DNA from 3 places in the Photobacterium sp. AWH4_225 genome. Region 1 is predicted to be linked to each of the others. Evidence: riboswitches for the same ligand, from Rfam matches in the RefSeq annotation. Region 1 holds a riboswitch; each other region holds the start of a gene.

Region 1 (7,343 bases):
CGCTGTTTTCTTGCCGCTAAGCGCAAGACCCGATGCAATAGCTGCACTCGAGGTAGTTTTACCAACGCCACCTTTACCTGAGGTAACAACGATAATACGAGCCATCTTATAAATTCCTTATTAAACGTTATAGAGCCATCTGCTCTATGTTCAAATTGTTTTCAGCAAGCGAGATAACGACATTTTGTCCCCAGAACTCTTGTTGTATTTTGTCGCTCAACCAGTAGTTCCCTGCGATTGAGATGAGTTCCGGCTGTAAGTTATGGCAGAAAATCTTTGCCTCTTTTTGACCGCTGGCCCCAGCGATAGCACGGCCTCTTAGGGTCCCGTAGACATGGATACAGCCATCAGCAATGATCTCCGCAGCCGCACTCACATGTCCAAGCACTATCAAATCACTATTCTTAGCATAAATTTGTTGGCCTGACCGAACCGGATTTTTAATGATTTTTGTCGGTGTCATCACAGGTTCAGCTGCTTTGGCCTGTTTTGCCGCATTCATAATGGCAAAACCAGCCTGCTTGGCTTGTGCTTGTAACTCCGGTTGCTTGCAGCCGCTGATCCCAACAGGGATCATTCCTGCTTCATGGACTTGGCTTTTTAGCAAAGCGAAGTCCAATTTACTGTCGACTTGGCTGACATCAATAACGATGGGAGCGGCTGAAAAGAAATTAGGCGCCTGTTCAACCTTCTCTTTCAGAAAGTTGACTGCTTGCTGTATGTCGCCATCCACGAGGTGGAGGGCAGAGAGGGTAAATGAGCCTCCCTTGAGTTCTGCAGATTTTGTCATGTGTATTGATGACTGTCGCTAAATTAGTCGTCCGGGAACGTTATCTCTTGGGTAACTTGCATGTTATATTCCAAACCGTATATCAGCAAGCTATCCTTGCTTTTGCGTTGGAATTTCAGACAACCGTCTCATCAAGTAGGCGATCCCCCTCTTTCAAGGGAATGATTCAGTCGAATTGTTGTCTGACAAAATAGCGAAATTAACGAACAGGTTACCGACAATATGTTGTGTGCAATTTACAAAAGCCCTAAAAAAGACAATACCTATCTTTATATCAACAACAAAGATGATTTCTCGCCAGTACCTGAAACTTTGTTGAAAACATTTGGTACGCCACAATTTGTCATGGTACTTAAGTTAGAAGAACGTCATAAGTTGGCACAGGCAGATATCGAAAAAGTCAAAGCGGAACTCAAAGATAAAGGGTATTACCTGCAAGTACCGCCTCCCGTGCCAAACTTACTGGAGAAATACAAAGCGGACAAAGCCGCCAGCAGCCAAGGATAAACTATGCATAAGCGATTGATATCGGCCTTTGTGGCCTTAGGGTTAGGATTATCATCGGCAGTTTATGCTGATGAGGGGTTTGATAATTATGTCGATGGACTAAAAGTAGAAGCCCGAGAAAAAGGAATTTCAGAGTCGATTATCAACTCTGCTTTTGATGGCATTACTTTTGTAGAACGTGCAGTAAAAGCGGATAAAAATCAACCAGAGCGCAAATTAACCCTGGATGAGTATATTCCCCGTGCAGTTCCTGCCTGGAAAGTAAAACAGGCTAACGAGCTATATCGTAAGCATAAAACGACGTTGGATAAAATTGGTCAGCAGTACGGTGTTCAGCCTCGATTTATTGTTGCTCTATGGGGTGTTGAAAGTAATTTCGGTCGCTTAATGGGGAATTATAACGTTGTTGAGGCGTTATCAACGCTTGCTTATGAAGGTCGGCGTGAAGCATTTTTCCGCAGCCAGGTAATGGCAGCATTGGAAATATTGGATGCGGGTCATATTAGCCCTGAAGATATGAAGGGTTCTTGGGCCGGCGCGATGGGGCAACCTCAGTTCATGCCTACGTCATTTTTATCTTATGCAGTTGATGGCAATAATGACGGTAAGATCGATATCTGGCAGACCGAGGCGGATGTTTTTGCCTCTGCTGCAAATTATTTAAAGAAGGCTGGCTGGGATGATCAATATACATGGGGTCGCCAAGTTTCCTTGCCCGCTTCTATCGATGCGTCGTTGATGGGCGTAGAAAAGAACAAGGCTCGCTCTTTAGCAGAGTGGCAGAAGTTAGGCGTTCGACGTTTCAATGGCCAGGCACTACCGAGTGTTGATATTAATGCTTGGCTTATTCAACCTGATGATAAACATGGCCGTGCCTACCTTATCTACGGCAATTATCAATCCTTGTTGAACTGGAACCGTTCACATTATTTCGCCTTGGCCGTAAGCCACTTGGCAGATCAGATTCGCTAAAGATAAAATATGACAAAGAAGCCAGACCTCAGGGTCTGGTTTTTTATGCTCTTTAGAAAATAACCATACACGGCATAAGTTGATTTACCCCACACGCCGTTTATACCTACTTAGAGTAGGCGGAGAGGAAATATACTCTACGGGAGGAGCTTTTCAGTAAGGTTAAATTATTTTTTTCCTTAAAATCAATTGCTTGGGTTTTTGCTTGGGTTGGATTCAGAAAATAAAAAACCCAGCAATTGCTGGGTTTTTTTAGGTGTTCGTTAAAGAAGTTGAATTATTTGATTTCAAAATCTTCTAGAGACTTACCTTCATCAAGCGCTTTTTTAAGTGCGCTTGGAGTACGGCCTTGGCCAGTCCACGTTTTCTCTTCACCATTTTCATCAAGGAAACGGTATTTAGCTGGACGCTGTGCACGTTTTGCTTTAGGTGCTTTATTTAGAGTTGCTAGAAGCTCTTCTGGGTCAATGCCGTCTGCTAGTAGCATTTCACGGTATTGAGCTAGTTTCTCTGTACGTTCTTTTTCTTTAGCGATTTCTTCAGCTTCTGCTTCTTCACGCTCAGAAACGACAGTTTGAAGCTTTTCTAGTGCTTCTTGTAGTTGCTCAAGAGAATATTCACGAGAAAGTGCGCGAAGGCTGCGAAGGTTAAGTAGCGCTTTCATTGCATCAGACATTTTTTATTTCCTGTAGGTCCAAAACTATAAAATAATAATAGCAGTGACAATTCAATAATTGCAATAATAATACTTTTAATACGGCGATGCCAAATAAAAAATGAAGGGTTCATTTAATTTTTTGCAATTTATCAGGTTCATTTCTCATTTGTAATAAAATGTAATGGTCAGGATAAGTAAATACTCTTATCCAAAATCATCTCGTACTGATAAATATTTGCCATCAATTTCATATGTGAAAGGTATAATAAATTGCTATTAAGTGAATGATTTTTGTACTGCTCAGCAAGACTATTCACTATTTTTGTCATTTTTTTCATCTTAACTTGTTGCATTTGGATATCTATTCCGTAGAATTGACCAGACCTAGACTAAGGGTAGAGGCGCATCGTCTATTAGTAGTAAATCGGAGGGTGATTCCGATGAGGATTTACGAAAGGAGCCGATGCCGAAGTAAGCTCGGGTTATCAAGCCAGCTTGCTGGGGTTGTCACCGAATAGGGACAACACTGCCATAGTATATAATTACATTAACTATGGAGCGCTACTGTGGAGTCGGAAAAGGGTAACTTCTCTTCCTAATGCTCTTCTATACACGACACGATGTCGTGTAAAACAGTAGATCTCCAACCAGGATCGGTTGTAGTCGAGATCATGAATATTGTAGATTTTTCACACTCCGCCATGTCGTTGTTGCCACCTTTGGTTGCACTTGGCTTGGCTATCCTCACACGTCGTGTTTTAGTTTCATTGGGTGTCGGTGTCCTGCTGGGCGCATTCCTGCTGACTGATTTTTCAATTGGTGGCACGGCCTCCTATATCGGTACCACAGTGACTGGCCTGTTTATTGAAGACGGTGCCATCAACAGCTGGAACATGAGTATTGTCGCCTTCCTTATTTTGCTGGGTATGACCACAGCATTACTGACACTTTCTGGCGGTACTCGTGCTTTTGCTGAATGGGCACAGACAAAAATCAAGAGCAAGCGCGGGGCAAAACTGCTGGCAGCTTTCTTGGGCGTGTTCATTTTCGTTGATGATTACTTTAATAGCTTGGCTGTTGGCTCTATTTCTCGCCCAGTGACGGATCGTTTCTACGTGTCGCGCGCGAAGCTGGCATATATCCTCGATTCAACTGCCGCGCCAATGTGTGTATTGATGCCTGCCTCTAGCTGGGGTGCATACATTATTACCCTTATCGGCGGTATCTTGGTGTCGCACGGCGTAACTGAGTACACTCCGCTTGGCGCTTTCATGCAGCTGGCACCAATGAACTTTTATGCAGTATTTGCACTGCTGATGGTATTCGTGGTGGCTTGGTTCCAAATTGATGTGGGCCCAATGAAAAAGCATGAGCTGGAAGCGAGCCATTGCCGTGGTTTCGATGAAGGTGATGACGACAGCCGCGCAAAAGATCTCAATGACGAGCTAGAAATTGAAGAGAGCAAGAACGGCCGCGTTGCTGACCTTGTGATGCCAATCGTGACTCTGATAGTCGCGACCTTCTTCTTCATGCTGTTTACTGGCTACCAGGCATTGGCTGCCGATGGCTTGGCATTTAGCGTCCTGGGTGCCTTTGAAAATACTGATGTCGGTATGTCTCTGGTATACGGTGGTCTTGTTGGTTTTGCTGCTGCCCTTATTCCAGTAATGCGCCAGCGCATCCCAATGGCTGATGTATCATCTACTTTGTGGATTGGTGCCAAGTCGATGTTCGGTGCGATTTTGATCCTGTTGTTTGCGTGGAGTATCGGTACTGTTATCAGTGACATGGCGACAGGTAAATACCTATCGACCTTGGTTGAAGGCAGCATTAACCCAATGCTTCTTCCGGCTATCCTGTTCTTGCTAGCGGGCGTGATGGCTTTCTCGACTGGTACCTCATGGGGTACGTTCGGTATCATGCTACCAATCGCGGGTGATTTGGCGGCGGCAACGGACATTATGTTGATGCTTCCTATGCTAGGTGCTGTTCTGGCCGGTTCGGTATTCGGTGACCATTGTTCACCTATCTCAGATACCACAATCCTATCTTCGACAGGTGCGCGTTGTCACCACATTGACCACGTATCAACACAGCTTCCATATGCACTATCTATGGCTGTAGTTTCAACTATCGGTTTCTTGGTACTGGGCTTCACTGGCTCGTTGGCTGTGTCGTTCATGACCGCAACAGTGGCGTTTATTGTGGCTTGTGTCCTGCTGTCTTGGCTATCCCGCCGTCCTCAGGAAGCAACAGCCAACGCGTAATGCTGGCATGGTGCTGATGGTTCGAAAGTAATAGTCTGATGATAAAAAGGTCTGTATTTGATACAGGCCTTTTTTTGTTTTTGTGGCAAATCAAACAGATTGGCGATTTTTATCCATTTTAGCGTGAATTGGTAACAAAGAAGATGAGCTTGCTCCTTTCAATCTGAAGGGCTTTTCTGTAGCATTCCGGCTGATTTTTTCACGCACCAATCGTATTACTAGGGAAGCTTAATGGCCCAGATGTATTTCTATTACTCGGCAATGAATGCGGGTAAGTCGACAACATTATTGCAGTCATCATTTAATTACCGCGAGCGCGGCATGACACCGGTTATTTTTACCGCTGCGATTGATGATCGTTATGGCAAAGGCAAGGTCAGCTCGCGTATTGGTTTGCAGGAAGAGGCAGAGCTATTTAACGTCAACGATGATCTTTATGCGCGTATGCAGGATATGAATACGGCAAAAAAAGTCGATTGTGTACTGATTGATGAATGTCAGTTCTTAACCAAAGAGCAGGTATATCAATTAACGGAAGTGGTCGATAAGCTACATATCCCCGTGCTTTGCTATGGCTTGCGCAGTGATTTCCGTGGTGAGCTATTTGAAGGCAGCCGTTATTTGCTGGCGTGGGCAGATAAATTGGTTGAATTGAAGACTATCTGTCATTGTGGTCGTAAAGCCAATATGGTTATTCGCCAAGATGCCAGCGGTAAAGCGATTGCCGATGGTGATCAGGTTGAAATCGGCGGCAATGACCGCTATGTCTCGGTTTGCCGTAAACACTATAAAGAAGCGCTTGAGCGTTAATTTATAGGTTTTGTCATTTTATTCTGTTACATGGCAGTGTTCTTGAATACAAAAAGCCCAGCTTCTTAGCTGGGCTTTTTCAATTCTTAATGTGCGCTGTTATTTATGGCGTTCCTGCAATTTAGCCGTGACATCCGAGAGTGACTTGCCTTGATCTTGCAGCAGTACCAGCAAGTGGTAAATCAAGTCCGCAGATTCACAGATCAGCTCCTCCTTGTCACCCGACGTTGCCGCAAGCGCGACTTCAACCCCTTCTTCACCCACCTTTTGCGAAATCCGCTTGGTGCCACGGGCATAGAGGCTGGCGGTGTAGGACGATTCAGGATCGGCACCTTTACGAGAAGCCAAGACCTGCTCAAGTTGATGAAGGAACACCAGAGCAGGTTGCTCGACCTGTCCTTCTTCAGCCGTATCATTGCTAAAGCAGGTAGGGGTACCCAAGTGGCAAGTTGGACCGATAGGGTCGACTTTTACCAGTAGGGTGTCTTGATCACAGTCTAGCTTGATGCTTTTTAACTGAAGCACGTTGCCCGAGGTTTCACCTTTGGTCCATAGCCGCTCTTTGGTTCGTGACCAGAAGGTGACTTGCTTAGTCTCAAGGGTTTTACTCAGGGCGGCATCATTCATGTAACCCAGCATCAGTACTTGGCCGCTGGTGTTGTCCTGGACAATCGCCGGAACTAACCCGTCTACTTTGTCCCAATTAATACTGCTTGCTAGGCTCATAGTCGGATCTCCACATCTTGTTGTTTCAGGTATTGCTTGAGTTCACCAATATTGATGATTTGTTTGTGGAACACCGAGGCAGCCAAAGCGCCATCGACATTCGTTTTATTGAAGGCATCGGCAAAGTGCACCATCTCACCGGCACCGCCTGAGGCTATAAGCGGTACATGGCATACTTCGCGGACCATATTGAGCTGGGTGAGATCATAACCGTTACGGACACCGTCTTGGTTCATCATGTTAAGCACGATTTCACCGGCACCGCGGCGTTGGACTTCCTGTACCCAGTCACGGGTTTCCCAGCGGGTTGCCTTGGTGCGGCTTTCATCCCCGGTGAATTGGTAAACTTGGTATTTACCGGTGTCGGCGTCGAAATAGGAATCGATACCGACCACAATGCACTGGACACCAAATTTATCCGCCAGCTTGGTGATCAAATTAGGATCGGCCAGAGCAGGGGAGTTGATCGACACTTTATCTGCACCAAACTGCAAGATACGGCTGGCATCTTCGGCAGACTTGATGCCGCCGGCGACGCAGAAAGGAATATCGATCACCTCTGCTACTCGGGCAACCCAGCTTTTATCGACCACTCGGCCATCACTGGATGCGG
Region 2 (7,343 bases), on a different contig from region 1:
TCAGATGAGAAGAAAAACATCTGGATCATTGGCCGCCAGCACCCGGGTGAAACCATGGCCGAGTGGTTTATCGAAGGCCTATTGCAGCGCCTGCTTGATGATACCGACACGGTTGCCAAAGCCCTGCTAGACAAAGCGGTATTCCATATCGTGCCAAACATGAATCCGGACGGCAGTATCCGTGGCCACCTGCGAACCAATGCCATTGGTGTCAACCTAAACCGCGAATGGCAAACCCCATCAATGGATAAGAGTCCAGAGGTTTTCCTTGTCCGCGAGCGAATGCTGGCGACTGGCGTCGATATGTTCCTCGACATCCACGGTGACGAAGCGATCCCGTATAACTTCGTAGCAGGCAGCGAAGGGATCCCATCTTACAATGAGCGCCATGCCGCATTAGAAAATGCGTTCAAGGCTGCTTTATTGACCATTACCCCAGAATTCCAGGTAGCCCACGGTTACGACAAAGACGAGCCTGGCAAAGCTAACCTGGCCATTGGCTCCAACTGGGTTGCCGAGCAGTTCAAGTGCCTGTCTTACACTATCGAGATGCCATTTAAAGATCACATCAGCCACCCTGATGAGTTCTACGGCTGGTCGCCGGAGCGCAGCGTCGCCTTCGGCCAGGATGTGCTTGCAGCCGTGTGGGCTGTGGTCGATCAGATCTAACGCCTTCTTTAAACACAAAAGCTTTAGATACAAAAATGCCGAGTCTCATGACTCGGCATTTTTTATAGCTGTAAGTCAGTGCTTCCCTACACTTCCTGCTCGACCATCGTTTCCAACCGGGTTCGCATCAGCTCGTTGAACACCTTGCGTGCTTCCTGCGCTTCTTCCGAAGCGGCTAGCTTGTTCTCTTTGGCTGTCATGGCATCGTCCATCAACTGCTGAAGCTGATCCAAACGCTCTTGCGGCGCATCACTGAAATCCATCCCGGACTCACCGTTGGCCACCGCTTCAGCGCGGATTTTCTTCTTCAGCTTCCACACTTTGTAAAGTGCTTCTCGCTCGGCTTCTGCCGCCGCCATGGCGATCTCTTTCAGCTCCTCGAACTTGGTCAATGCCATGCCTTCATTTGACCATGGGTCGACATCGGGTAGTTCCTCGATATTGATCACCGGATCTTCATAACCTTCCTGATGGGTCAGATCGAGCGTTGCCGCCTTCACCGCCGACATCATCAGCATTACTGCAATGACAAGCAGTGGCAAGCCACCGACGATAGCCGCCGTTTGCAGGGTCGACAGCCCCCCCATAAACAACAATACCGACGGCATGAATGACAACGCAAATGCCCAGAACAAGCGGTTCCAGCGCATTGGGTCTTCAGTCACGTTGTTCTGTACAACCGATGCCAAGATATAGGAAATCGAGTCAAACGTCGTGGCAGTGAAAATCAAACACAGCAGGGTGAATGCTGCGATGACCAAGGTACTAAACGGCAACTGCTCAAGGATAGAGAAAATAGCTTTTGTCGCACCCTCAGAGTTCAAGATGCCAACCACATCCAACGCTCCCGAAAGCTGAAGCGATAGACCGTAGTTACCCAAAATCATGAAGAACAGGAAGCAGCCCATCGACCCAAAGAATATCGAACCGGTCACCATCTGCTTGATGGTACGGCCACGGGAGATCCTCGCGACGAACAAGCCCATGCTCGGGGCGAACACCAGCCACCACGCCCAGTAGAAAATAGTCCAATCCTGCGGGAAGTGGGTATTTTCAAACGAGCCATAGCCGCCGAACGGCTCAGCCCATGTTGCCATGACAAAGAAGTTCGACAGCATACGGCCCAGTGAATCCAAGCCGGTTTCCAGCATGAATATCGTTGGCCCAGTCACCAGAATAAAAGCCAGTAGACCCAAAGCCCCCCAGAAGTTGATGTTACTGAGGAACTTAATGCCCTTCTCCATCCCGGCATACGCCGAGTAGGCGAAGATGGCGGTACAAATCATCAATACGATAACTTGGGTAACCGTATCTTTCGGTACGCCAAATAGGTAGTTGGCACCTTCGGTGATCAACGGCGCAGCCAAGCCCAGCGTCGTAGCACCACCGCCCAGCAAGCCGAAGATAAATAACACATCGATGACTTTACCCAGCCAACCATAACTGCGGGCTTCCCCTATCACAGGCATCAATGCCGCCGAGACCTTAAGTACAGGCTGCTTGCGCACATAGAAGAAATAAGCAATCGGCAATGCAGGGACCAAATAAATAGACCATGCAATCGGCCCCCAGTGGAATAAGCCATAAGTTGCCGCCCAGCGGACCGCTTCTTCACTGCCAGGTTCTAACTGGAAAGGAGGCGCTTGGTAGTAATACGCCCACTCAATTGTCCCCCAGTAAAGAATACTGGCACCGATACCACCACAGAACAGCATGGCCGCCCATGACGCCGTCGTAAACTCGGGCTGCTCATCAGGATCGCCCAGTTTAATTTGGCCGATATCGGAAAAAACGATGTAAATCATAAAGAAGAATGCACCGACACCGAGCGCCAAATAGAGGAAACCGAGCTTATCGGTCATAAACGTTTTGGCGACAGCAATCCATTCTGCCCCTTGTGCCGGAAACAGCAGCAAAGGCACCACAACCGAGATCAACATCCCCAACGCCCCGAAGAACGTCGGTTTATCAATCAATTCAAAGTGTTTGCGAGAAAACACGTTAGCTCCTTAAAATTTAAACCCAGCAATGGGTAAAACGGATAATCCGAGGAAAGGGCTAACGCTTCAAACCAAGATTCTAATCAAGACCATGAAAAAAGCTTATTATTAGCTGACATAAATATTCAGCCGTATATAATGTTAGACTTATGACCAAAATCCAGTAGGATTGACGGTGATAAACCCTAAATCAGTAGAGGCGCGCTGCCTATAAGTAACCGTGTGGAGGGTGATACCTTTGAAGCCGGAGAAAGGAGTCAGCGCCGAAGTGACTGCAGCCATCAACTCAGTCGCTGGGTCTGTGTCGAATAGGCACAGAACTGCCATAGTATTTACCTATGGAGCGCTACCTGAGGGGGTAACAAGTCTTCTTTTTCTGCGTCTTAGTTACACTTCCTTTCGGTAGATCTCCACCTGAAACACATAGGTGTGATGAGATCATGAACCTTGTCGATTTTTCGGACTCGCTAATGTCCGTTATCCCTGCCATGCTGGCTGTTATCCTTGCGGTCACCACCAGGCGGGTTTTGCTCTCCCTCGGAGCAGGTATCTTTGCCGGCGCATTGATGCTTAACCAATACTCACCGCTTGAGTCCCTGCAATACCTGGTCGGCAAAGTGCTGGCAATTGTATGGGTCGACGGCGCAATGAACAGCGATAACGTCAACATGATCATCTTCATGCTGCTGCTTGGCGCGCTGATCAGCCTGATGAGTGTTTCCGGGGCTACCCAAGCGTTCGCCGACTGGGCAGCGGTCCGCTGTAAAGACCGTCGCAGTGCCAAATCACTGACAGGCCTGATGGTCTTCATCTTCTTTATCGACGACTTTTTCCACAGCCTATCGGTGGGTGCTATCTGCCGCCCGGTGACTGACCGTTTCAATATCTCTCGAGCCAAACTCGCTTACCTGCTGGACTCCACAGCAGCACCAGTCTGTGTATTGATGCCAATCTCTTCATGGGGTGCATACATCATTGCCCTAGTTGGCGGCATCATGGTGGCACATGGCGTGACCGATCAAAGTCCAATCTCGGCGTTTGTCGAGATGATGCCAATGAACCTATACGCGGTATTCACCCTTGTGATGGTGCTGTGTGTGATTGCGTTCCAGCTTGATATCGGCCCGATGCGCAAACATGAGAAGTGGGCACTTGAAGGCAAGCTATGGGATGAATCAAAAGGCAAACCAGCCGGCCTGGATGTCGAGGTGCCAGAGTCAGCCAAAGGCGGCATGATTGATATGGTACTGCCTATCCTGACCCTAACTATGGCAACGGTATTTTTCATGGTGCAGTCAGGTGCGGATGTACTGGCTGCCAACGGCGAAGCCTTCAGCGTGATCGGCTCGTTTGAGAACACCGATGTAGGCTCATCGCTAGTATACGGTGCGATCTGCAGCTTGGTCGTCTCTATCGGCCTTGCCCTTCGCTTGAAGCTAGATGCAGGCAGCTGGATGAAAGCCGCCCCACAAGGCATTTCAGCCATGATGCCCGCTATTATTATCCTATTCTTTGCCTGGACGATTGGCGCCGTTGTGCGTGACATGCAAACCGGTATCTACCTAGCTTCAATGTCTAACGGTAACCTGCCGGTTGAACTGCTTCCGGCAGTTGTCTTCCTGCTGTCTTGTGCCATGGCATTTGCGACAGGAACCAGCTGGGGTACGTTCGGCATCATGCTACCGCTAGCCGGTGATATTGCTGCGGCCAGTGACATCGCACTGCTGCTTCCAATGTTGTCTGCGGTACTGGCCGGTGCGGTATTTGGTGATCACAGCTCGCCAATTTCAAGCACCAGTATCTTGTCTGCGACAGGTGCAGGCTGCCACCACATGGATCACGTCATGACCCAGCTTCCTTACGCATGCTCAGTGGCCTTCGGCGCGCTGCTGGGTTACCTCGCTATCGGCTACACCCACTCAGCTTGGGCAGGTGTTGCTGTGAGCGGCCTATGGTTTATGGCGTTCTGTGCCTTTGCTGTTCGTAAGAGCAAGCCTGTTGTTGCAGCAGAGCCTGTCACGAGCTAAGTTTTCTGAAAGGCTTTAAATACAAAAGCCTCAAAAACAACAGTTTCAAACAAAAAGAGCAAGGCCACGGCCTTGCTCTTTTTTTATACTCAAGTTGCTTCAAGATGGAGGTTCAGCTACTGGCTGTGCTTTATCTGCAACTCTGAAAAATATGCATCATTGCCTGGCTCGGTAATAAACCCAATGACCCCTTTGTGCTCAGAGCCGTGGAACAAGCGGTCAACCACCAAGATTTTTTCGCCATCAACATAGAAAATCGCTTGGTTATTATTGATTTCGGCTTTCAGGTGGAACCATTGCCCGGGACGGATATTAGCTGCGCTTTCATATTTGCCCGGATCCGACTCCCTCAATTGTTCAGCGGTGTTATCCGGATAGGAGAAATACTGAACCGTCATTTCACGCTGCGCTTCATCTTCTGACAGGGCATTGGAAGGGCGGAAATACACACCTTCATATTTGGACAAGTCTTCACTGACCCTAAAAACGATACCCACAAAGCCATTTGCCGTTGATGTTGCAGCTGCATTCTGCTGCGGCTCACCAGCCATATTTATTTCAATGGTGCCATCACGAAACGGGATAGTCTCCAACGCTAAATATGTACAGTGATCGCATCCTCCTTGCTCAGCAGACTGATGATCTGGTGACACCGCAACGTGTATCCCTTTCTGGCCGTGGTAATCAACCACTTCAGCCTTCACACCTTGTGCCGTCGTCTTATCCAGGGTATCTAGAGGATAGCTTTCAAACTCCAGTGCAGCTGCGACCGTCGCAAACAGCCCCATGTACAAGGAAATCAACAAGGAAATTAACCACATACCCAATGACTTATTTTGCTGTTGTTGTCTGTTCATAGCCCAATACCTAGCAGGATATTTATTTCAAGTTAGCTGAAAAGAAATTCATTCCTTGCTCAAAAATAAGACAACATTCTCTGTGATGAAAATAAAGTTATGCACAATGTCATACTTTTTAGGCATTTCAATCCAATATGAAGTACAAAGCATTACAATAAGCTACTAAACACTATACAAGTAATTTTATACTCTTACTTTTTCGATTGTTCGCTATAAAACAATCGGTTTGTATTCCTTTGATGATTTTTTCACACAACAAAGCTTAATCGGAACATGACCATGAGAATTGGAATTTTATACGGCGGTGAGTCTAGCGAGCGCGAAGTCTCATTAAAGTCGGGCAATTGTATTGCCGAGGCCGTTGAGTCATTGGGTTATGAAGCTATCAAGATCGATCCCCGGCACATTGATATCACCTTGCAGGGCTTCTTCAACTTAGACAAAGCTTTCATTGCCCTTCATGGCGGTATGGGTGAAAGCGGGCACCTGCAAGCCCTGCTCGATTTGCTCAAGATCCCCTATACTGGCAGCGGCCTCTTGGCCTCGTCCATTTCCCTCAACAAACTCAAGACCAAAGAGATCTGGCGCTCGAATGGACTGCAAACCGCTGATTGGATTAAGGTCAACAAGCATACGCCAGTAGACACCATCAAAACCACGTTGGCAAACCTGACCTACCCCGTAGTGGTCAAACCCTTAAACCAAGGCTGCAGCATCGGTGTATCAAAAGCCGCCTCGCCGGAAGAGCTTTACACCGCTTTGGTTGATGCGTTTGAGTACGATGATGACATCCTGGTTGAGCAATTCATCACAGGCCGCGAATACACCTGTGCCATCCTTGATGGCAAACCCCTGCCTGTGGTACAGATCAAATCAGACAGCTTCTTTGACTGGGATGCCAAATTCGGCGAGCAAACGGCGACTTATCACTGCCCGTCTGACTTGACAGCAGAACAAGAAAAAGCCATGCAGCAAGCTGCCCTAACCGCCTACAAAACCTTGGGCTGCCGTGGCTGGGGACGGGTAGATACTTTCCTTGATGAAAGTGGACAAATCTGGCTTATCGAGATGAACACAGTACCGGGAATGACAACCCGAAGTGTTTTCCCAATGGCAGCCAAAGAGGCTGGGCTTAGCTATAAAGACACTATCGCCGCGTTGCTTGAAAGCGCTACGTTTGATGACGTGAAATAACGCTTATATATTTACCCCCATATTGGCGCCCCATATTGAGTCAGGCGCACCAATATGGGGCGATAAAATTGCTAATTCACTTAAGCTATCCAACCCACCCAAGCTATCTACCCTATGGCACGGATCGTGCAATCTTTTCTTTTTAAAGGAGAGGTAAGCATGAAAAAGCTTTTAGTATCAATGATTTCAATTTTATCAATCAATGCCAACGCCCTAGAGCATAGCGAGATCAACGACGCTCGTATCCCTGGCATCAAAACGGCTGTCGAAGCCTATAATGCAGAATTTAGCCAAGCTTATTCTCCACTATTGGCCGATGTCGGAAGCATCGGCAGCAGTATTGGTGAGATGATCAACACAGCCGTCATTACGGGTAACCAAAGCCGTATGCTGTCGAACTGTTCACTCAATGCAACAGGGATTGCTACCCGGCAAACTACTGCAGATGTCGCTCTTGATGCCGAACAGCTCATGTCAAACACCCAATACCATTTCTGGGGCAATTACAGCCCGACAGTGGAACAACAGCTGGCCGGTATTTCAAAGTACCTCTCTATCAAAGCCCCTCAATCAGGCTTGTCGCTGGCCACTCC
Region 3 (7,343 bases), on a different contig from region 1:
GCCCGGGGTATTTGTATATGTCGAGTAGGTAGGTTGTACACCTATCCACCCTATATAAGGCCGCCAAACATGGACGCTCTGACTAGCTTAATGGGAATGGTAGCACTGCTTGCTATCGCTGTTGTTTTTTCGAAAAATCGCCAAGCCATCAATAAACGGACGGTACTGGGAGCTTTTGCTATCCAGTTCATTATTGGGGCATTTGTCTTGTTCATTCCTATCGGAAAAGATTTGCTCGAGATTGTTTCGGGTGGAGTGAGCTCGGTGCTGGGATTCTCTCATGCCGGGATCGAGTTTTTGTTCGGAGGGTTGGTCAGCGGACAGATGTTCGAGGTCTTTGGCAGTGGTGGTTTTATATTTGCCATGCGCGTGTTGCCAGTCATTGTTTTCTTCTCGGCACTGGTTTCTGTGTTGTATTACCTCGGTATCATGCAGTTGTTCATCCGGGTATTGGGTGGGGCATTGCAAAAACTACTAGGGACCAGTAAGAACGAGTCCATGTCGGCTACCGCCAATATCTTCGTCGGTCAGACGGAAGCTCCCTTGGTGATCGCCCCTTATATCAACCGATTGAGCCGCTCTGAACTGTTTGCTGTTATGTGCGGCGGCCTGGCTTCGATTGCAGGAACTGTTTTGGGCGGTTTTGCAGCAATGGGTGTTGATATGCAATACCTGATTGCAGCCTCGTTCATGGCGGCTCCTGGTGGTTTGCTGTTTGCCAAAATCTTGGTACCAGAGACAAAGCCGCGCGGTTCAAAAGAGCAAGAGCAAGAAGGGGTAACGGTAGATAAGCCTGCCAATGTCATTGATGCGGCGGCGGCCGGCGCTTCCAGCGGATTGATGCTGGCATTGAATGTCGGTGCGATGCTCTTGGCGTTTATTGGTTTGATTGCCTTGGTCAATGGCATGCTGGGTGGGATAGGTAGCTATATTGGCCTGCCTGAACTGTCGCTCGAATATCTTCTAGGCTATTTGTTTTATCCTGTTGCATTGATTATTGGTATTCCGTTTGACGAAGCGATGGTGTCAGCCTCCTTCATAGGTCAGAAGTTGGTGCTGAATGAATTTGTGGCTTACGTGAACTTTACTGAATACCTCAAAGTGACGGAGCTATCTACCCGAAGCACAGCCATTATTACTTTTGCCTTGTGTGGCTTCGCAAACTTTGCAGCGGCTGCCATGTTGCTAGGCGGGTTAGGGACTATGGCACCGAAGCGGCGTCATGAGATTTCTACTCTCTGCATGCCTGCCATCTTTGCCGCGACTCTGTCCAATCTGATGAGTGCGACGATAGCAGGTTTCTTTTTCTCTTTTTAGCCATTGATGAGGGGGTAGCATTGTGGTGATAGGCCTGGATTACTGAATGAATAGTTAACCCCTCAAAAAATAATACGAAAAATTGTCAAAAATTCGCTGCATATTTTTCACTCTGTTGTTATGATACGCAGGCTCAATTTGAGAAGAGTTATTTAATGCAACATCAAGTACAAGTTAAACCATCTGATATCATTACGTTTTCGTACTGTATCTAACTGTTTCCCTTATATTTATCGTCACATTAATAATTCAATTTTAACTGACCGTAGCTATTGGCTTGCGGTTTAAATGAATTTACATAAGGGACATCACATGTCTAAGTCTACTGGTATCGTTAAGTGGTTTAACGAAGAAAAAGGTTTCGGTTTCATCACTCAAGAGAACGGCGGTGCTGACGTATTCGTACACTTCCGCGCTATCGCTTCTGAAGGTTTCAAGACTCTTTCTGAAGGTCAGAAAGTTTCTTTCGACATCGAGCAAGGCCAGAAAGGTCCTCAAGCTGCGAACGTAGTTACTCTATAAGTTTCCGAACTTTAGAGAAGAAAATGCTGGCCTAGGCCGGCATTTTTTGTATCTGCAATATCTGAACCCCAACTCCTCCCTCAACATACCTTTAACCACTTTTTTATTTAGGTACCGCTGGGTAAATATGCAGGTTGAGCCTCCATTTTAGCACCGGTACCTTGTGTCTTTCTCAGGCCCTCTCCGGTCAACCCCGACAAAGCTAAGACTACTCCAGATAAATACTGATATGAAATCCACCATTAACAGCAAAAAATAGCCTTTGTGGTTGTTGTTGCTGCAAGCATGGTAGCCAGTAGTGCAATGTTTTGTTAATTGAGTGTTTAATAAAATATATAATGTGATATTGATCACAATGTGGCGTCAAGTTGATTTGGATTATGCGTTTTTATGTTTTATTCAATACAAAGCGGGTGGTTATTCACTGCCTGCAACGTAGAGGCGCATTACCTAAGAGTAGTTTAGTGAAGGTCGACAGCCGATGAAGCTAAACGAAAGGAGTCAATGCCGAAGTGGTTTTGGTCGTCAGCCAAGCTGCTGGGGTTGTTCTTAATAGGAGCAGCACTGTCATCTCGGGCCCTGCCCGGATGGAGAGCTACAGCAATTTTTGTTTTCGAACAGGTAAGTTCGCCTACCGATTTCGTACAGCCTTTGTCGCTCGCGTGCTCCTTACGCCCCTCCTCTAAATACTCAAATACCTTGATGTTGTTTTTTAGGAGAAGTCTACGAATGGCTGATTACGGATTATTGTCCATCGTACCCGCGGTGCTGGCGCTGATACTCGCCTTTACCACTCGGCATGTTGTTTTGGCTCTGGGCGTTGCAGTGATCAGCGGCATGCTGATCTTAACCAAGGGTCATCCTGTCGATACTGCGTTGATGTTCTTGTCTGATGGGCCGTTCACACAGCTTGCATCGGGCAGCAACGCACAGATCATTATTGTTATTACCATTATTTCCGGCTTTATCTACCTGGTCGAGCAAAGCGGTGGTATGGCAGCGTTTTCGACCATGGCGACCCGCTATGTGTCATCACCATTGAAAGCCCAGCTCGCCACCTGGGCAACCGGGATCGGGGTGTTTTTTACCGACTCGGGCAACTCGCTTATTCTTGGCCCGATGTTCTCGCCAATTTACAACAAGCTCAAGCTGAGCAAGGAGAAGCTGGCCTTTATCATTGACTCGACCTCGTCGCCGATTTGCGTGCTGATCCCGATTATCAGCTGGGGTGTCTACTCGCAGGGCCTGATTGAGAACGCATTCGATAACATGGGCCAGCCCGTTGATGGCTTTGCGACTTTCCTGCAGGTGATCCCTTACCAGCTCTATGCCTTGCTGGCACTGTTCAGTGTGCCTGTCTACGCGGTGCTGAAAAAAGACTGGGGGCCAATGGCCGAAGCCGAGCGGCAAGCTCGCCAGCAGGCTGAGGAGAGCGTACTGCCTGTGGATGACCAGCAGGTGAAATCAGGCCGTATCTCGCTGATTGTATTGCCCCTGGCGGTACTGTTCGGCTCGCTGATCGCGCTGTTCACTTATAACTACCATCTGCATGGCACCATCAATGGCCCGGTGATCCGAGCATCGCTTGGCACCAGCTATCTGATTGCCTCGATAACGGCGATTGCCTACTACGCTTACACCAAAACTATGACCGCCTCGACAGCCTTCAACACTTTTGTGTCGGGAATGCAGCGGATCATGCTAATTTTGGTTATCTTGCTATTGGCATGGACCTTGGGTGATATCTGTAAGTCTCTGGGTACAGGGGACTATATTAGCCAGGTGATGAATGATCGCTTGCCGGTGTTTATGCTGCCTGCATTGATTTTCATTATCGGCAGCTTTATCTCGGTAGCGACAGGTTCGTCGTGGGGCACTTTCGCCATCCTGATCCCGATTGCAGTGCCGGTTGCCAGTGCGCTGGGCGCCGACCCACTAATTTGTATTGGTGCAGCGCTAAGTGGCGGTATGCTGGGGGATCATTCATCACCGATTTCCGACACGACAATTCTTAGCTCGATGTCGACTGGATGTGATCATGTTTCCCACGTCCGCACCCAGTTCCCATACGCTATTTTGACAGGCGTAACCGCCAGCATCGGCTTCATGGTTGCCGAAATCACCCGTAGCCCGTACACCATCGTACTGGCCGCCGTATTGCAAGTTGCACTGATTGTTTTGATGGTGCGCCGTCAGGCCGCAGCCACCCCAGTTACCGCTTAAATAGCGATTGCTATTTCGAGCTACCGTTTAAAAAAAGGATTGAAAATGAACACACTATTTTGGCTAAGAGATGAAGTAAAAGTGGGTGAGCACCGCACGGCATTGACACCTACCGGAGCCAAAGCCCTGATTGATGCGGGCGCCCAGGTGATTGTCGAGCGTAGCGATACCCGTATTTTCCCTGACCAAGCTTATGTCGATGTGGGCTGTGAGCTAGCGGCGGGCCATAGCTGGACTGAAGCTCCAGAGCACGCTTATATCTTGGGTTTGAAAGAGCTGGCTGAAGATGACTTCCCGCTCAAGCACCAGCACATTTACTTTGCCCATGCGTTCAAGGGGCAGGATGAAGCTGTGCAGATCTTATCCCGCTTCAATGCCGGTGGCGGCCAAATTCTTGACCTAGAGTTCCTGCAAGACGAAATGGGCAAGCGTGTTTGTGCCTTCGGATACTGGGCGGGCTATGTTGGTGCAGCGATTGGCCTGTCGGGTTATATCCACCATTTACACTGTAAAGATGTGTTCGGCGCAGTGGGCAGCTACCCGGATCGCGACCATTACCTAGCAGTACTGCGCGAGCAGGTTGCAACACTGTCAGAGAAGCCTAAGGTATTGGTTATCGGTCAGTTTGGCCGCTGTGGCCGTGGCGCATTGGATCTATTTGCCGAGCTGGGTATCGATGCTGACGGCTGGGATATCGAAGAAACCAAAGCCGGTGGCCCATTCACTGCAATCAATGACTACGACATCTTGGTTAACTGTGCTTACCTTGCCGAGGGCACGCCTCCGTTCATTACCAAGGAAAGCCTGGGTGAGAACCCTCGCCTGAGCATGGTCAGCGATGTCAGCTGCGATCCGAATAACCCGGATAACCCAATCCGCATCTACAACCAGAGCACCAAGTTGGCGAAGCCAATTATCGAATCGGATGTTAGCGGGCTATATGTTCAGGCGGTCGACCACCTACCAACAGTACTGCCAAAAGAAAGCAGCGAAGATTTCGCTGGGCAACTGCTTCCGCATCTATTGACCCTGTGTAAAGGTGAAGATCCAAACGGCGTCTGGGCAAGGGCACGTGACTTCTACGCGACAGCGCAGAACATTGTAAAGTAAAAACCGGGGCGGCTCGTCTAAGTTGATAAGTGATAGGGATCTACGTTTGTTAGATCCCTTTTTTATATCGATAAAATCTAACTCAAACTTCGCCTGTAAGCTTCATAATAGTTAACGTCCCAGCACTGGAAGTTCAGCCAACATTTCCTGAAGCAAATCAGAGAATGTATCAATGATCACCTGCTTGCTCTCATTGGCAATATCATCAGGCCTTTGAATTACGCCGTATTGATAGCGAGGCAAGTCTAGGATAGGCAGCGCACGAACTCTGTGATTATCCATCCCTTTGAGCATGGTACTATTAGCAATGGAAACGCCAATACCCTCTGCCACAAGTGAGCAGGCTACATCGACAGAATGCGCTTCAACGACGATCTCCGGAAACAGATTACTGCGAGTAAACCAGTTCATCACATCATAACGAGTGCTACTCTTTCGGCCGATCATAACGAGTTTCTGATCTCGCAAGTTTTCAGCGACGATCGAGTGGAACGCCTCAAACTGGTGGCCCTGGGGAAACACACACATCGCAATACCTGAATCGATCGCAGTGGAACGAAATTTTGAATGGTTATTGATGCGGGTAAACCCGACATCGGCCTGACCGGAATACACGCTCTCTTCAATCGAGCGATAATGGCCGGAAAACAGTTCTACCGATACGTCAGGATATGCCGTCACCAGTTGCTTGATAAGTTTCGGTGCGATTGACTTTGCAAAGGTATAAGGCATCGCAATCTTGAATACCTGCTTAGCCTTGCGTCCCCTCTTAATTTCCGACGCCTGAGTCTGGAGTTGCTCTATACCCTCCAAAACATGCAGTGCGTTTGATAACAAATTGAGCGATTCGGGCTTAATTTTTAATCTCCCTCTATCTCGCTCAAAGAGATCCAGATCAAGTTCTTTTTCCAGCTGGGCTAACATTCGGCTTACACCAGATTGAGATAAGTTCAACTGCTCTGCTGCCATACTGGTTGTTCCTGCTTGGCTGATAGCTTTGAGTACCCGAAGTTGTTTCGCCGTTATGTTCATCTGGTTCCATTTGATTAAGTTAATTTCATCATACCCCTATGACAAGTTGTCATTGAATTGAAAACACTAACACAAAAAAATATGTTGCAGAAATGTTGTAGGATAGAATGTGACGAAATGGAGATTTAAAGTGAGTGAAGCTATATCACCAGCTCAACAAAATGTTACTGAACAACCAAAGAAAAAAGGTAACTTAAACCCAGTAATCATCCTGCTGTCTGTCGTTTTGGTAGCAGTACTGATGACCTATTTTTTCGATTCCGGACAGTTTGAACGTGACGGAAAGCTGATCATTCCCGGCACATACCAAGTGCTGGAAAAAGATGTCTCACCACTCAACCTGATTGGCATTTACCCTCAGGAAGGGGAAGCGCAAGCCGTTAGCCTGCTTGATGCGCTAGTCAGTATTCCTCAAGCCATCACCAAGCAAGCTGGTATGATTTTCATGGTGCTGTTTATCGGCGGTATGTTTGGTGTACTCGACAAAGTTGGCGCCATTGAAACAGGTCTAGAGCGTACGCTTTCTGCTACTCGGGGTAACGTTTACTTATTGGTGCCAATCCTGATGGTGGTGTTTTCCATGGGCAGTACATTCATGGGAATGGCGAAAGAGTTTCTGCTTGTGATACCTATGGTGGTGGCCATGGCAACAAGGCTGGGGCTATCAAAAATTATCGGTCTGGCGATTGTCACCATTCCGGTTAAAGTCGGTTATTTAGCATCCATTACTAACCCTTATGCCCTGTCCGTCGCTCAGCCTCTGGTTGATGTGCCTATTTTCAGCGGTATGGGTATGCGTATTTTTGTCTATGTTGTATTGATGACCATCGGGGTTGCGTACGTTCTGCATAGTATTCGAAAAGAAGCTCGCACAACTGAAATCATCGCGCAATGGGACAATAAGCCTTTGCCAGTTCGTCATACACTTGTGCTGACAATACTTGGTCTGGGGATCGCGTTTCTGGTTTATGCTTCGCAGACTTGGAAATGGAAATACAACGAGTTATCTGCATACTATATCTCTCTCGGTGTGATTTTCGCTATCATTGGTGGCCTTTCGACCAATGACACCATCAACGCTTTCATCAATGGAATGAAAAAAGTCCTTATCGCTGGCGTGTTGATTGGGCTGGCAACCT

Evidence for each region. A riboswitch is a leader RNA that binds a small molecule or an ion and turns the genes downstream of it on or off. The one in region 1 is predicted to bind lysine.
Region 2: it holds a riboswitch for lysine, as region 1 does, so the genes downstream of both, ACXAD4_RS23920 (Na+/H+ antiporter NhaC family protein) here and ACXAD4_RS04975 (Na+/H+ antiporter NhaC family protein) in region 1, are expected to answer to the same signal.
Region 3: it holds a riboswitch for lysine, as region 1 does, so the genes downstream of both, ACXAD4_RS22370 (Na+/H+ antiporter NhaC family protein) here and ACXAD4_RS04975 (Na+/H+ antiporter NhaC family protein) in region 1, are expected to answer to the same signal.

What each region holds. Positions count from the first base shown of each region.
Region 1 covers NZ_JBSWTF010000001.1:976,497-983,839, forward strand. Annotated here, with positions in the region: gene minD (septum site-determining protein MinD) at 1-105, opposite strand, end outside; gene minC (septum site-determining protein MinC) at 128-790, opposite strand; gene ACXAD4_RS04960 (YcgL domain-containing protein) at 1,013-1,297, shown strand; gene ACXAD4_RS04965 (lytic murein transglycosylase) at 1,301-2,269, shown strand; gene ACXAD4_RS04970 (H-NS family histone-like protein) at 2,547-2,945, opposite strand; lysine riboswitch at 3,316-3,499, shown strand; gene ACXAD4_RS04975 (Na+/H+ antiporter NhaC family protein) at 3,599-5,194, shown strand; gene ACXAD4_RS04980 (thymidine kinase) at 5,426-6,004, shown strand; gene hisIE (bifunctional phosphoribosyl-AMP cyclohydrolase/phosphoribosyl-ATP diphosphatase HisIE) at 6,104-6,730, opposite strand; gene hisF (imidazole glycerol phosphate synthase subunit HisF) at 6,727-7,343, opposite strand, start outside.
Region 2 covers NZ_JBSWTF010000004.1:1,489,768-1,497,110, reverse strand. Annotated here, with positions in the region: gene ACXAD4_RS23930 (M14 family metallopeptidase) at 1-669, shown strand, start outside; gene ACXAD4_RS23925 (BCCT family transporter) at 756-2,669, opposite strand; lysine riboswitch at 2,856-3,026, shown strand; gene ACXAD4_RS23920 (Na+/H+ antiporter NhaC family protein) at 3,110-4,696, shown strand; gene ACXAD4_RS23915 (hypothetical protein) at 4,813-5,553, opposite strand; gene ACXAD4_RS23910 (D-alanine--D-alanine ligase family protein) at 5,836-6,750, shown strand; gene ACXAD4_RS23905 (hypothetical protein) at 6,910-7,343, shown strand, end outside.
Region 3 covers NZ_JBSWTF010000004.1:1,133,183-1,140,525, reverse strand. Annotated here, with positions in the region: gene ACXAD4_RS22380 (NupC/NupG family nucleoside CNT transporter) at 70-1,317, shown strand; gene cspE (transcription antiterminator/RNA stability regulator CspE) at 1,630-1,839, shown strand; lysine riboswitch at 2,268-2,445, shown strand; gene ACXAD4_RS22370 (Na+/H+ antiporter NhaC family protein) at 2,569-4,062, shown strand; gene ACXAD4_RS22365 (saccharopine dehydrogenase) at 4,108-5,172, shown strand; gene ACXAD4_RS22360 (LysR family transcriptional regulator) at 5,284-6,204, opposite strand; gene ACXAD4_RS22355 (YfcC family protein) at 6,335-7,343, shown strand, end outside.